Regions from separate parts of the Pseudomonas sp. L-22-4S-12 genome, predicted to be linked through region 1. Evidence: predicted binding sites of a transcription regulator. Region 1 holds the regulator's gene; each other region holds the start of a gene.

Region 1 (4,761 bases):
CTCGAGCACGTCGAGGGCGGTGCTTTTGCCCGAGCCGGAGCGACCGCTGACGATGATCAGGCGCATGACGCTGTCCTACCCTGGCCTATTGGCCGCTCTGTACGTCGACAACCACCTGGTAGAGGTTCTCGCTGCTTGACGCCTGGCGCAAGCGCTCACGCACTTCGCTGCGGTCGAGCATGCTGGCGATCTGGCGGAGCAGCTCCAGGTGTTCGTCGGTCGCCGCTTCGGGTACCAGCAGGACGAACAGCAGATCGACCGGGGCGCCGTCGATGGCGTCGAAGTCCACCGGCGCATCCAGGCGCAGCACCGCACTGATGGGGGCGCTGCAGCCGGGCAGGCGACAGTGGGGAATGGCGATGCCGTTACCGAACCCGGTGGAACCGAGTTTTTCACGGGCAATCAGGCTTTCGAAGATGTCCTGCGAGTCGAGGTCGGGCAGTTCGCGCGCGACCAGGTTGGCAATCTGTTCGAGGACGCGCTTCTTACTGCCGCCCGGCACGTTCACCAGGGAACGGCCGGCGGTCAGGATATTTTCAAGTCGGATCATGGGTGGGGGATGTCAGCGGGCTGTCGCGCCTTGCAGGCGGCCGAGCTGCTTTTCCTTGTGTTTGATCAGTTGGCGGTCGAGTTTGTCGGCGAGCAGGTCGATCGCCGCATACATGTCGTCGTGTTCGGCGTTGGCGACTACTTCGCCGCCTGCAACATGCAGGGTCGCCTCGATTTTCTGCTTGAGCTTCTCGACTGCCATGGTCACCTGCACGTTGGTGATCTTGTCGAAATGGCGTTCCAGTCGGCTGAGTTTTTCCCCGACATAGTCACGCAGGGCGTCGGTCACATCCAGTTGATGTCCACTGATGTTGACTTGCATACCGCTTCTCCTTGTTGCCTTGTGTAAGAGACAGGCTAGCGGGCCTGCCACCGTAACACTCTGGCGTGAGAAGGCTTTTGCAGAACTGTCCTGCAGTCCCCCCGCGGGGCAGGGCGCATGGCGCGTATCCAGTTTTGCAAAAGCCTTCCCTCAGTGCCGCGTCACAGCAGTCGCGTCTATGACTAGATCAACCGCTTGCGTTCGCTCGAAGGCGCTATCCCGAGGGATTCGCGGTATTTGGCGACGGTGCGACGGGCTACCTGAATGCCCTGTGCTTCCAGTAAACCAGCGATCTTGCTGTCACTCAATGGCTTTTTCGCGTTTTCCGCGGCGACCAGTTTTTTGATGATGGCGCGGATCGCCGTCGACGAGCATTCGCCGCCTTCCGAGGTGCTGACGTGGCTGGAGAAGAAGTATTTCAGCTCGTAAATACCGCGCGGGGTGTGCATGAATTTCTGCGTGGTGACCCGCGAGATGGTCGACTCGTGCATGCCCACCGCCTCGGCGATGTCGTGCAGGACCAGCGGCTTCATCGCCTCGTCGCCGTACTCGAGAAAGCCGCGCTGGTGCTCGACGATCTGCGAGGCGACCTTCATCAGGGTTTCGTTGCGGCTCTGCAGGCTCTTGATGAACCAGCGCGCTTCCTGCAGCTGGTTGCGCATGAAGGTGTTGTCGGCACTGGAGTCGGCGCGTTTGACGAAGCCGGCGTACTGCGCGTTGACCCGCAGGCGCGGCACCGCTTCCTGATTGAGCTCCACCAGCCAGCGCTCGTTGTGCTTGCGCACGATCACGTCCGGTACCACGTATTCCGGCTCGCTGGCTTCGATCTGCGAGCCGGGACGCGGGTTGAGGCTCTGGATCAGCTCGATGACCTGGCGCAGCTCGTCTTCCTTGAGCTTCATGCGCCGCATCAGCTGGCTGTAGTCGCGGCTGCCGAGCAGGTCGAGGTGGTCGCCGGCCAGGCGCTGGGCCTCGCTCAGCCAGGGCGTGCTGGCCGGCAGCTGGCGCAGCTGCAGAAGCAGGCATTCGCGCAGGTCGCGGGCGCCGACCCCGGCCGGGTCGAAGTTCTGGATGCGGTGCAGGACGGCTTCGACTTCGTCCAGCTCGACGTCCATTTCCGGGTCGAAGGCCTCGACGATTTCCTCGAGCGACTCCTCCAGATAGCCCTGGTCGTTGATGCAGTCGATCAGGGTCACGGCGATCAGGCGGTCGGTGTCCGACATCGGCGCCAGGTTCAGTTGCCACAGCAGATGGGTCTGCAGGCTCTCGCCGGCGGAGGTGCGGGTGGTGAAGTCCCACTCGTCATCGTCGTTGCTCGGCAGGCTGCTGGCGCTGGTCTGGTAGACGTCTTCCCAGGCGGTATCGACCGGCAGCTCGCTGGGGATGCGTTCGTTCCACTCGCCGTCCTCGATGGCATCGGCGGGCGTGCTGTTGGTTTCCTGGTAGGTGTCCTGGGGCGCGGCCTGGGTGTTCTGTTCTTCGCCGTCGGCCAGCGGATCGCTGTTGTCGAAGTCTTCGCCGTCTTCCTGGCGTTCCAGCATGGGGTTGGATTCCAGGGCTTCCTGGATTTCCTGCTGCAGGTCCAGGGTGGACAGCTGGAGGAGGCGAATGGCTTGTTGCAGCTGCGGTGTCATCGTCAGCTGCTGGCCCATCTTGAGGACTAGCGAAGGTTTCATGGCAGGAAGCTTTGCACCTTATTTGCCGGCGCAGTCGCGCCATTCACTACAGGGCGCCGGGGCGCCGCCAATAAGCAAATTATATGCCTGAAACTGGCGGCTTTGCCTAGGCTTGACAACATCCGTGTAGTGCGGCGACGCCTGCATCAGAGGCGGAATTCGTGCCCGAGGTAGACTTCTTTAACCAGCTGGTTGGCCAGGATGCTTTCGGCATCGCCTTCGGCGATCAGTTGGCCGTCATTAACAATGTAGGCGGTCTCGCAGATGTCGAGGGTCTCGCGCACGTTGTGGTCGGTGATCAGCACACCGATGCCCTTGGCCTTGAGGTGATGGATGATCTGCTTGATGTCGCCGACCGAGATCGGGTCGACGCCAGCGAAGGGTTCGTCGAGCAGGATGAACTTGGGTTCGGTGGCCAGGGCGCGGGCGATTTCCACGCGCCGGCGTTCGCCGCCGGACAGGCTCATGCCGAGGTTGTCGCGGATGTGGCTGATGTGGAACTCCTGCAGCAGGCTCTCCAGGGCGGCGCGGCGGCCGGCGCGGTCGAGATCCTTGCGGGTTTCCAGGATGGCCATGATGTTGTCGGCTACCGTCAGCTTGCGGAAGATCGAGGCTTCCTGTGGCAGGTAGCCGATGCCGACGCGGGCGCGGCCATGCATGGGCTGGTGGCTGACGTCGAGATCGTCGATCAGCACGCGGCCCTGGTCGGCCTGCACCAGGCCGACGATCATGTAGAAACAGGTGGTCTTGCCGGCGCCGTTGGGACCGAGCAGGCCGACGATCTGGCCGCTGTCGATGGACAGGCTGACGTCGCGTACCACCTGGCGGCCCTTGTAGCTTTTGGCCAAATGCTGGGCTTTGAGGGTTGCCATTACTGCGCTTGCTCCGGCTGGCCGGTTTTCTTGCGCGGCTGGATGACCATGTCGATGCGTGGGCGCGGCGCGCTCAGGGCGGCGCCAGTGGCGCGGCCGGCGTTGACGATCTGGCGCTGGGTGTCATAGACGATCTTCTCGCCTTCGAAGGTGTTGCCTTCCTGGATTACCTTGGCCTGGTCTATCAGTACGATGCGCTCGTTGCTGGCGAAGTACTGGATGGTCAGGCCGTAGGCCTTGACGATTTCCTTGTCCACGGCGGGTTTCTGCTCGTAGTAGGCCGGTTTGCCCACCGAGGTGAAGACTTCGACGTCGCCGTTGGCATCCTGGGTGATGGTCACGGTGTCGCCGGTGATCTTCAGGGTGCCCTGGGTGATCACCACGCCGCCGCGGTACACCGCCACGCCTTGCTTGTCGTCCAGTTCGGCGCTGTCGGCCTGGACCCGGATCGGTTGCTCGCGGTCGCTGGGCAGGGCCCAGGTGCTGGCGCTTCCGAGCGCGGCACCGAGGCTGATGAGCAATAGGGGGAGGGTCCGGAGGGGGAAACTGTTAACGAGCCTCATGCTGGCCTCTTACGTTGGACAGCAGGAGGATCCGGCCGTCATTCATGTACGCTTTCATTCCTTGTGCCGTGGTCACCCCGTTGGCGGCCTCGATTCTAACGGCTTGCCGGGTTTGCGCATATTCCTCATCCGGAAATACGGTCATCCGGCTGCTGGTGATCACGGTGGGGCGGCCTTTGGCATCGGTGCGCGCCACGCGCACGTCATCGATCAGTTCGACTTGCTTGCCTTGCGGCGCCACTTCGCCCCGCGCGCTCTGCACGTGCCAGGGGTAGGCGCTGCCGCGGTACAGTTGCAGGTCCGGCTGGCTCAGCAGGGTGATGTCGCTGGCCTTGATATGTTCCAGCTTGTCGGTGGTCATCTCGTACTGCAGCTGACCGTCTTCCTGGTATTGCAGGGTGCGCGCATTGACCACGTAGAAGTCGATGGTGCTGTCGCTTTCGCCAACGGTCGGCTTGTCCAGGAAGCTTTCCGGGCGGATGTTCCAGTAGCCGATCGCGCCCAGCAGGGCGGCGATCAGGCCGTAGATCAGGAGTTGTCGCTGTTTGGCCGGCATGGCTGATCCTAGAGGTAGGCGGTTTGGGCGGCTTCGAGGCTGCCCTGGGCGCGCATGATCAATTCGCAGAATTCGCGCGCCGCGCCTTCGCCGCCGCGTGCCGCGGTGACGCCGTGGGCGTGCTGGCGGACGAAGCCGTCGGCGCTGGCCACGGCCATGCCCAGGCCGACCCGGCGGATGACCGGCAGGTCGGGCAGGTCGTCACCCAGGTAGGCGACTTGCT
Region 2 (4,761 bases), 1.1 Mb from region 1:
AGTGCAGGCGCAGGCCCGGCAGGTCGAGAAAGGCATTGGCGCAGCCCTGGCGCTGCACTTGCAGGCGGCGCGCGGCGGCCACCCGGGCGGCGACGCTGGCGCTGTCCTGGCCGGCTTCGCCACCGGCATGCAGCACGGTGCTTTCGCGGGCCACGGTGAGGTGCAGGTCGATGCGGTCGAGCAGCGGCCCGGACAACTTGCCGCGGTAGCGCTGGATCTGCTCTGGGGTGCAGCGGCAGCGCCCGGCCGGGTCGCCCAGGTAACCGCAGGGGCAGGGGTTCATCGCCGCCACCAGCTGGAAGCGCGCCGGGAAGCGCACCCGGTCGCGCGCCCGGGCAATCACTATCTGCCCGCTTTCCAGGGGCTCGCGCAGCACCTCCAGCACCTTGCGATCGAACTCCGGCAACTCGTCTAAAAACAAGACTCCCTGGTGGGCCAGGGTGATCTCCCCCGGCTGCGGGCGACTGCCGCCGCCGACCAGGGCCGGGCCGGATGCACTGTGATGGGGCTGTCGGAACGGCCGTTGCGGCCAGTGCGCCAGGGGCGTCTGGCTGGCCACCGAGTGGATGGCGGCCACCTGCAGGGCTTCCTCTTCATCGAGTGGCGGCAGCAGGCCGGGCAGGCGGCTGGCCAGCAGGGTCTTGCCGGTGCCCGGCGGCCCGGTGAACAGCAGGTTATGGCCGCCGCTGGCGGCGATCAGCAGGGCGCGCTTGGCCGCCAGCTGGCCCTGCACTTCGGCCAGATCCGGGTAGGGCGTGCAGGTGCGCAGCAGGCCGCCGGCCTGGTAGGGCGCCAGCGGGGTGTGGCCGTTGAGGTGGGCGGCGAGCTGCAGCAGGTGGTCGACCGCCAGCACGCTGAGGCCGGAGGCCAGGCAGGCTTCCTCGGCATTGGCGCTCGGCACCACTAAGGTGCGTCCGGCGGCGCGGGCGGCCAGGGCGGCGGGCAATACGCCTTGAACCGGGCGCACGGCGCCGGACAGCGCCAGTTCGCCGAGGCACTCGAGGTGGTCCAGGCTGGCGGCGGGAATCTGTGCACTGGCGGCGAGCACGCCGAGGGCGATGGCCAGGTCGAAACGCCCGCCATCCTTGGGTAGGTCGGCCGGTGCCAGGTTGAGGGTGATGCGCCGCGGCGGGAAGTCGAAGCCGGAATTGAGGATGGCGCTGCGCACGCGGTCCTTGCTTTCCTTCACCGCGGTCTCGGGCAGGCCGACCAGGGCCATGCTCGGCAGGCCGTTGGCCAGGTGGGCCTCGACGGTAACCGGTGGCGCTTCGACGCCGACCTGGGCGCGGCTGTGGACGATGGCCAGGGACATGATCACTCCTTGATCAGGTCGCCGGCCGCTGATCGGCGATCAGTCGGCGGGCGGGGTTTGCTGCGACTCCAGCGCGGCCACCTTGGCCTCCAGCGCTTCCAGGCGGGCGCGGGTGCGCGCCAGGACGACCATCTGGCTGTCGAACTCGTCGCGGCTGACCAGGTCCAGCTTGCCGAACGCGCTCTGCAGCAGGACCTTGAACTGCGCCTCGAACTCGCTGCGGGGCAGCGGCGTGTCGCCGTTGAACAGGCGGGAGGCGTGGCTGGTCAGGGCGTCGAGCAGGGCTTTGGGCGGCAGCATGGCGAAAGTTCCGGTTGCAGATGGCCGGCAGTGTAGCACGCAGGCCGCTGCCGCTTATTGTCGCACTGCGGTGCACGGTTATTGACCATGCACGGGGCGCACACTGCACCGTTGTTGTGCAATGACCCGTTGGTCAGATGGCCGGAAAACCTCGGATACCGGGCTAACTGCATGAAAAACAGGCTTTTATCAGAGCTGGCAAGCTTTCTGCTTAGTGACTGGTGACGCGTGCACCGATGCAGTACCGGTGCGCAGAGTGAGGCGGGGGAAATGCTTCGCTGCATGCGGTTGGTTGGTATCGGCCGGGTTGCGACTGAAGTGGCTGATTCGTTTCAAAAGCCAGGTACTGCGCTTAGACTTGAGCCGGGTTTGTTCTTCCTGGGGCAAGTCCACCAAATACGGGAGAGAGTTTAATGAAGCTAGTCACTGCCATCATCAAGCCGTTCAAGCTGGACGACGTGCGCGAGTCGCTGTCGGAGATCGGCGTGCAGGGCATCACCGTCACCGAAGTCAAAGGCTTCGGTCGGCAGAAGGGCCACACCGAGCTGTACCGTGGCGCGGAATACGTGGTGGATTTCCTGCCCAAGGTGAAGATCGACGTGGCGATTGCCGACGATCAGCTGGATCGGGTCATCGAGGCGATCACCAAGGCGGCCAACACTGGCAAGATCGGTGACGGCAAGATCTTCGTCGTCAATCTGGAACAGGCCATCCGCATCCGTACCGGCGAAACCGGCACCGACGCAGTTTAAGCCTCAGAACCCCACACGCCCCAGGAGAAAAACACATGACTCTGCGTAAGATCGCAGGGCTAGGAGCCCTGTTGTCCCTCGTAACCCCTGGCCTGGCCATGGCTGACGAGGTTGTCCTCAACTCCGGCGACACCGCCTGGATGCTGACCGCCACCATTCTGGTGCTGCTCATGACCATCCCGGGGCTGGCGCTGTTCTACGGCGGCATGGTCCGCTCGAAGAACATCCTCTCGGTGATGATGCAGTGCTTCGCCATTACCGGCCTGATCAGCATCCTGTGGGTCGTCTACGGCTACAGCATCGCGTTCGACACCACCGGCATGGAACAGGGCGTTGTCAACTTCAACTCCTTCGTCGGCGGCCTGTCCAAGGCCTTCCTCAGCGGCCTGAGCCCGAGCAGCCTGATCGGCGCCTTCCCGGAAAGCGTGTTCATCACCTTCCAGATGACCTTCGCCATCATCACCCCGGCCCTGATCGTCGGTGCTTTCGCCGAGCGCATGAAGTTCTCCGCCATGCTGATCTTCATGGCCGTGTGGTTCACCCTGGTCTACGCACCGATCGCGCACATGGTCTGGTCCGGCAACGGCGGCCTGATGTGGGACTGGGGCGTGCTGGACTTCGCCGGCGGCACCGTGGTGCACATCAACGCCGGTATCGCCGGTCTGGTGGCCTGCCTGGTACTGGGCAAGCGCAAGGGCTTCCCGACCACCGCCATGGCTCCGCACAACCTGGGCTACACCCTGGTCGGCGCGGCGATGCTGTGGGTCGGCTGGTTCGGCTTCAACGCCGGCTCCGCGATTGCCGCCAACGGCACTGCCGGCATGGCCATGCTGGTCACCCAGATCGCCACCGCCGCCGCCGCCCTGGGCTGGATGGGCGCCGAGTGGATCACTCACGGTAAGCCGAGCGCCCTGGGCATCGCTTCCGGTGTGGTCGCCGGTCTGGTCGCCATCACCCCGGCTGCCGGCACCGCCGGCCCGATGGGTGCCATCGTGATCGGTCTGTCCGCTGGCGTGATCTGCTTCTTCTGCGCCACCAGCCTCAAGCGCAAGCTGGGCTACGACGACTCCCTGGACGCCTTCGGCGTGCATGGCATCGGCGGCATCGTCGGCGCCCTGCTGACCGGCGTGTTCGCGGCTCCGGCCCTGGGCGGCTTCGGCACCGTGGAAGACATCGGCGCGCAGCTGTTCATCCAGTTCAAGGGTGTTGCCTTCACCGTGATCTACACCGCCGTGGTCACCTTCGTGATCCTGAAAGTGCTGGACCTGGTGATGGGCCTGCGGGTCAGCGAAGAAGCCGAGACCGTCGGTCTCGACCTCTCCGAGCACAACGAGCGCGGCTACAACCTGTAAGCCCCGACGATGTGCAAAACGCCCGGTCCGCCGGGCGTTTTTCTTTCTGCGCCAACGGCGGCGCACTGTGCAACGGTACAACGGAGTACTTCATGGAAAGCACGGCACTGATTCCCCTGCAGTATGCGCTGGACACTTTCTACCTGCTGATTTGCGGGGCCCTGGTGATGTGGATGGCGGCAGGCTTCGCCATGCTCGAATCCGGCCTGGTCCGCGCGAAGAACACCGCGGAAATCCTCACCAAGAACATCGTGCTCTACGCCCTGGCCTGCGTGATGTACCTGCTGGTGGGCTACTACCTGATGTATGGCGGCGCGGCAGGCGGCGCGATACCCAATTTCGGTTTCCTGATCGGCAGCGAGCATGCGCTCGAAACCGTCGCCGCCGGTGGCGAGGGCGCACCCTATTACGCCAAGCGCGCCGACTTCTTCTTCCAGGTGGTGTTCGTCGCCACGGCCATGTCGATCGTCTCCGGCGCGGTGGCCGAGCGCATGAAGCTGTGGGCCTTCCTGGCCTTCGCCCTGGTCATGTGCTCGATCATCTATCCGGTGGAAGGCTACTGGACCTGGGGTGGCGGCTTCCTCAAGCAGGCCGGTTTCAAGGACTTCGCCGGCTCCGGCATCGTCCACCTGGCCGGCGCCACCGCCGCGCTGGCCGGGGTCATCCTGCTCGGCGCGCGCAAGGGCAAGTACGGCAGCCAGGGGCAGATCAACGCGATCCCCGGCGCCAACCTGCCGCTGGCCACCCTTGGCACCTTCATCCTGTGGTTCGGCTGGTTCGGTTTCAACGGCGGCTCGCAGCTGAAGATGAGCAGCATCGCCGATGCCAACGCGGTGGCAGCGGTGTTCGTCAACACCAACCTGGCCGCCGCCGGTGGCCTGCTGGCGGCGCTGGTGGTGGCCCGCGTGCTGTTCGGCAAGGCCGACCTGACCATGATCCTCAACGGTGCCCTGGCCGGTCTGGTGGCGATTACCGCCGAGCCGTCCACGCCGACCGCGGTACAGGCCGCGCTGATCGGCGCGGTGGGCGGCGTGCTGGTGGTGTT
Region 3 (4,761 bases), on a different contig from region 1:
GGCCGGCCGTTCTCGCCGGGCAGGCCGGAGAGCATCAGGTTGAGCTCCTCCATGCAGGCACGCAGCGAGCGCGGCACCTCGGGGCGCAGCAGCAGCAGTTCGGCGATCTTGTAGGTGCGCGGCGAGCCGCGGTAGATCTCGGTGAAGGCCTCGAACGAGGACAGCGCACGCAGCAGCGCGCTCCACTGGTAGTAGCCGCGCGCCGAGGTGTCGCTGACCGTGTCGGCCTCCTCGCCGAGCATCTCGTAGCGCGCATCGAGCAGGCGCAGGGTGTTGTCGGCGCGTTCGATGAAGGTGCCCAGGCGGATGAAGCGATACGCTTCGCCGCGCATGATGGTGCCGAAGGTGGCGCCGCGGAACAGGTGCGAGCGCTCCTTGACCCATTCGCAGAAGCGGCTGATGCCATAGCGGCCCAGGCCCTCGGCGGCGATGCCGCGCATCTCCAGCCAGGTGGCGTTGATGTTCTCCCACATGTCCGCGGTGATCCGCCCGCGCACAGCGTGAGCGTTGCTGCGCGCGGCCTGCAGGCAGCAGTAGATGCTCGCCGGGTTGTCCGCATCGAGGGCGAAGAAGTGCAGCATGCGCTCGGCATGCATCTGCCCGTGGCGTTCCAGGTATTGGTCCAGGGTGCCGGTGATCAGCAGCGGCATGGCCAGTTCGTCGAGGCCGTCGCCGTGGCCGTCCTGCGGCATCAGCGACAGCGAATAGCTGACGTCGAGCATGCGCGCGAGGTTCTCGGCGCGCTCCAGGTAGCGCGACATCCAGTACAGATCGGAGGCAGTTCTGCTCAGCATGATGCGGTTTCCTTAATCCTCGACCACCCAGGTGTCCTTGGTCCCGCCGCCCTGCGACGAGTTGACCACCAGCGAGCCATCGCGCAGCGCCACGCGGGTCAGTCCGCCGGGCACCAGGCGGGTTTCGCGGCCGGACAGGACGAACGGGCGCAGGTCGATATGGCGCGGCGCCACGCCGCTCTCGACGAAGGTCGGGCAGGTCGACAGGCACAGCGTGGGCTGGGCGATGTAGGCCGCCGGGTTGGCCTTGAGGCGGGCGCGGAAGGCCTCGATCTCGGCCTTGCTCGCAGCCGGGCCGACCAGCATGCCGTAGCCGCCGGAGCCCTGGGTTTCCTTGACCACCAGCTCAGGCAGGTTGGCCAGCACGTGGGACAGGTCCTCGGGCTTGCGACACTGCCAGGTCGGCACGTTTTTCAGGATCGGCTCCTCGTCCAGGTAGAAGCGGATCATGTCGGTGACGTAGGGGTAGATCGACTTGTCGTCCGCCACCCCGGTGCCCACCGCGTTGGCCAGCACCACGTTGCCGCTGCGGTAGGACGAGAGCAGGCCCGGCACGCCGAGCATGGAATCCGGGTTGAAGGCCAGCGGGTCGAGGAAGGCGTCGTCCAGCCGCCGGTAGATCACGTCGACCGCCTGCGGGCCGGCGGTGGTGCGCATGAATACCTTGTCGTCACGGACGAACAGGTCGGCGCCCTCCACCAGTTCCACGCCCATCTCGCGGGCGAGGAAGGCGTGCTCGAAGTAGGCGCTGTTGAAGCGCCCCGGCGTCAGTACCACCACGCTGGGGTTGTCCAGCGGGCTCGCGCTTTTCAGGGTGTCGAGCAGCAGGCTCGGGTAGTGGTCGATGGGCGCCACGCGCTGCATGGCGAACAGCTCGGGGAACAGGCGCATCATCATCTTGCGGTCTTCGAGCATGTAACTGACGCCGCTGGGGGTGCGCAGGTTGTCTTCCAGCACGTAGTAGGTGCCGTCGCCATCGCGTACCAGGTCGACCCCGGCGATGTGCGCGTAGATATCGCGGTGCAGGTCGAGGCCCTGCATGGCCAGTTGATAGCCCTCGTTGGCCAGCACCTGTTCGGCGGGGATGATGCCGGCCTTGAGGATGCGCTGCTCGTGGTAGAGGTCGGCGAGGAACATGTTCAGCGCCTGCACGCGCTGGATGCAGCCGGCTTCGACGATGCGCCATTCGCTGGCGGGGATGCTGCGCGGGATGATGTCGAAGGGGATCAGGCGCTCGGTGCCCTGCTCGTCGCCGTAGAGGGTGAAGGTGATGCCGGCGCGGTGGAACAACAGGTCGGCTTCGCGCCTGCGCTGGGCCAGCAGCTCTTGCGGGGTGTCGGCCAGCCAGCGGGCAAATTCCCGGTAATGCGGGCGGACGCTGCCACTCGCTTCGTACATCTCGTTAAAAAAGGTGCGGACCATGCCGTACTCCTTGCCACCTGGTCGTCTGTACCATCGCAAGGCCCGTGCCATAGAACTTTATTGTTTATTTTCAATAGCTTGTACATTCGACCAGGCGGTCACGCACCAGTTAGGGGCGTTAATCCAGGCGCCAAAACGGGTCACGCCCCAATCGGTGGCAGGCGTTGGCTGGTCATGCTGGAGCGCTGCGGCGGGCGGGAAGCTAACCCGGCGTAGGAGCGGCTTTAGCCGCGATGGGAAGTGGCGGCCCATGCAAGAGCTTCGCGGCTGAAGCCGCTCCCACGAAGAGCGATGGGCTGGACGGCGCGGAACGGCAGGTAAACCCGGCGTGGGAGCGGCTTTAGCCGCGATGAGAGGTGGTGGCCCATGCAAGAGCTTCGCGGCTGAAGCCGCTCCCACGAAGAGCGATGGCGACGGCGCGGAGCGGCGGGTAAGCCGCTCCCACAAGAATCGATGGGGCGGATGGCGCGTGGCGGCAGGTAAAACCGGCGTAGGAGCGGCTTTAGCCGCGATGGGAGATGGTGGCGCATGCAAGAGCATCGCGGCTGAAGCCGCTCCCACAGAGGATGGGGCTGGGGGCTTTTTCGCAGGCAAAAAAAACCGGCCCACGCCGGGAGACGTGGACCGGAAAGCACTATCGGGTCGTGCGTGGTGCCCCGCCGCAGGCACTGGGCCTGTGGCGGGACTAAGGCAGCGGCTGGACGACCGGCCAGCCGCGCCTGGGGGTATCAGATGTGGGCGTCCTGGTATTCCTTCTCGGCTTCGTCGAAGCGCTTGAGCATGCTTTTCGACGGGCCGTTGCCGATGCGGCTGAACACCAGGATGGCCAGGGTGGCCAGGATGAAGCCCGGGATGATTTCGTACAGGCCCATGCCGATCCAGTTCTTCCACACCACCACGGTCACCGCACCGACCACCATGCCGGCCAGGGCGCCGTTGCGGGTCATGCCCTTCCACAGCAGGGAGAGGATCACCACCGGACCGAAGGCAGCACCGAAGCCGGCCCAGGCATAGGACACCAGGCCCAGTACGCGGTTATCCGGGTTGGAAGCCAGGACGATGGCGATCAGCGCCACCAGCAGCACCATGGCGCGGCCGACCCAGACCAGTTCGACCTGGCTGGCGTTCTTGCGCAGGAAGGCCTTGTAGAAGTCTTCGGTCAGGGCGCTGGAGCAGACCAGCAGCTGGCAGCTCAGGGTGGACATCACCGCGGCCAGGATGGCGGACAGCAGCACGCCGGCGATCCAGGGGTTGAACAGGATCTTGGCCAGTTCGATGAACACCCGCTCCGGGTTCTCGGTCACGGCGCCGGCCATGTCCGGATGCGCGGAGAAGTAGGCGATGCCGAAGAAGCCCACGGCCACGGCGCCGCCCAGGCAGAGGATCATCCAGGTCATGGAGATGCGACGGGCAGCCGGGATCGACTTGACCGAGTCGGCGGCCATGAAGCGCGCCAGGATGTGCGGCTGGCCGAAGTAGCCCAGGCCCCAGGCCATCAGCGAGATCACGCCGACGAAGGTGGCGCCCTTGAGCATGTCGAAGTTGGTGGCGTCCTGCAGCTCGATGGCAGCGAAGGTGCTGTCCATGCCGCCGGTGGCCACCATCACCATCACCGGAGCGAGGATCAGGGCGAAGATCATCAGGGTGGCCTGCACGGTGTCGGTCCAGCTCACCGCGAGGAAGCCACCGATGAAGGTGTAGGCGATGGTCGCTGCGGCGCCGGCCCACAGGGCGGTCTCGTAGCTCATGCCGAAGGTGCTTTCGAACAGGCGCGCACCGGCCACCACGCCCGAGGCGCAGTAGATGGTGAAGAACACCAGGATCACCAGGGCGGAGAAGATGCGCAGGATGCGGCTGCTGTCTTCGAAGCGGTTGGTGAAGTAGTCCGGCAGGGTCAGGGCGTTGCCGTTGTGCTCGGTCTGCACGCGCAGGCGGCCGGCGACGAACAGCCAGTTGAGGTAGGCGCCGACGATCAGGCCGATGGCGATCCAGCCTTCGGACAGGCCGGACATGTACACCGCGCCCGGCAGGCCCATCAGCAGCCAGCCGCTCATGTCGGAGGCGCCGGCGGACAGCGCGGTGACGAAGCTGCCGAGGCTGCGGCCACCGAGGATGTAGTCGGAAAGGTTCTTGGTACGCAAGTAGGCGAAGAGGCCGATAAAGACCATCGCGGCGATGTACACCACGAAGGTGATCAGCATCGGAGTGCTAGCTGTCATGGGAGGAATACCCTCTGGATTGTTTTTATGACGCCGCGGCGGTTACTCCGCAGCGGGGTTGGCAAATCCGCCCGCTTGTGGCGGGCGCTGCAATGGCCGCCGCCACCACGGGCGACGGACCAAAAACATGGTTGGCCTGATCCACTTGCCTGCACGCCGCCTCCCTCCCGGAGACGGTTGGCTGCGGGTTGCTCCGCAGCACGACGCCGGCCCTTGTGGGGCCGGCGCCTGGTCCTGCCTGGTTACTCGGCGTCGCCCAGCGACAGCAGCGAGGCGTTGCCGCCCACCGCGGTGGTGTTGACCGAGGTGGTGCGCTCATTGGCGAA

The links. The regulator sigma-54, encoded in region 1, starts transcription at its own class of promoters, with help from an activator protein. The targets are predictions, from matches to a motif close to ANTGGCATNNANNTTGCTNT.
Region 2: glnK (P-II family nitrogen regulator) is a predicted target of sigma-54. The motif match lies at 1,807-1,826, and genes of this name have one in related genera.
Region 3: F3I16_RS08765 (circularly permuted type 2 ATP-grasp protein) is a predicted target of sigma-54. The motif match lies at 2,249-2,268, and genes of this name have one in related genera.

The regions. Positions count from the first base shown of each region.
Region 1 covers NZ_WELL01000001.1:1,309,802-1,314,562, forward strand. Annotated here, with positions in the region: gene rapZ (RNase adapter RapZ) at 1-66, opposite strand, end outside; gene ptsN (PTS IIA-like nitrogen regulatory protein PtsN) at 86-550, opposite strand; gene hpf (ribosome hibernation-promoting factor, HPF/YfiA family) at 563-871, opposite strand; gene F3I16_RS05915 (RNA polymerase factor sigma-54) at 1,054-2,547, opposite strand; gene lptB (LPS export ABC transporter ATP-binding protein) at 2,694-3,419, opposite strand; gene lptA (lipopolysaccharide transport periplasmic protein LptA) at 3,419-3,982, opposite strand; gene lptC (LPS export ABC transporter periplasmic protein LptC) at 3,969-4,538, opposite strand; gene F3I16_RS05935 (HAD family hydrolase) at 4,547-4,761, opposite strand, start outside.
Region 2 covers NZ_WELL01000001.1:170,346-175,106, reverse strand. Annotated here, with positions in the region: gene F3I16_RS00820 (YifB family Mg chelatase-like AAA ATPase) at 1-1,312, opposite strand, end outside; gene F3I16_RS00815 (accessory factor UbiK family protein) at 1,352-1,612, opposite strand; gene glnK (P-II family nitrogen regulator) at 2,026-2,364, shown strand; gene F3I16_RS00805 (ammonium transporter) at 2,400-3,716, shown strand; gene F3I16_RS00800 (ammonium transporter) at 3,809-4,761, shown strand, end outside.
Region 3 covers NZ_WELL01000002.1:462,620-467,380, reverse strand. Annotated here, with positions in the region: gene F3I16_RS08770 (alpha-E domain-containing protein) at 1-794, opposite strand, end outside; gene F3I16_RS08765 (circularly permuted type 2 ATP-grasp protein) at 807-2,216, opposite strand; gene putP (sodium/proline symporter PutP) at 2,945-4,435, opposite strand; gene putA (bifunctional proline dehydrogenase/L-glutamate gamma-semialdehyde dehydrogenase PutA) at 4,678-4,761, opposite strand, start outside.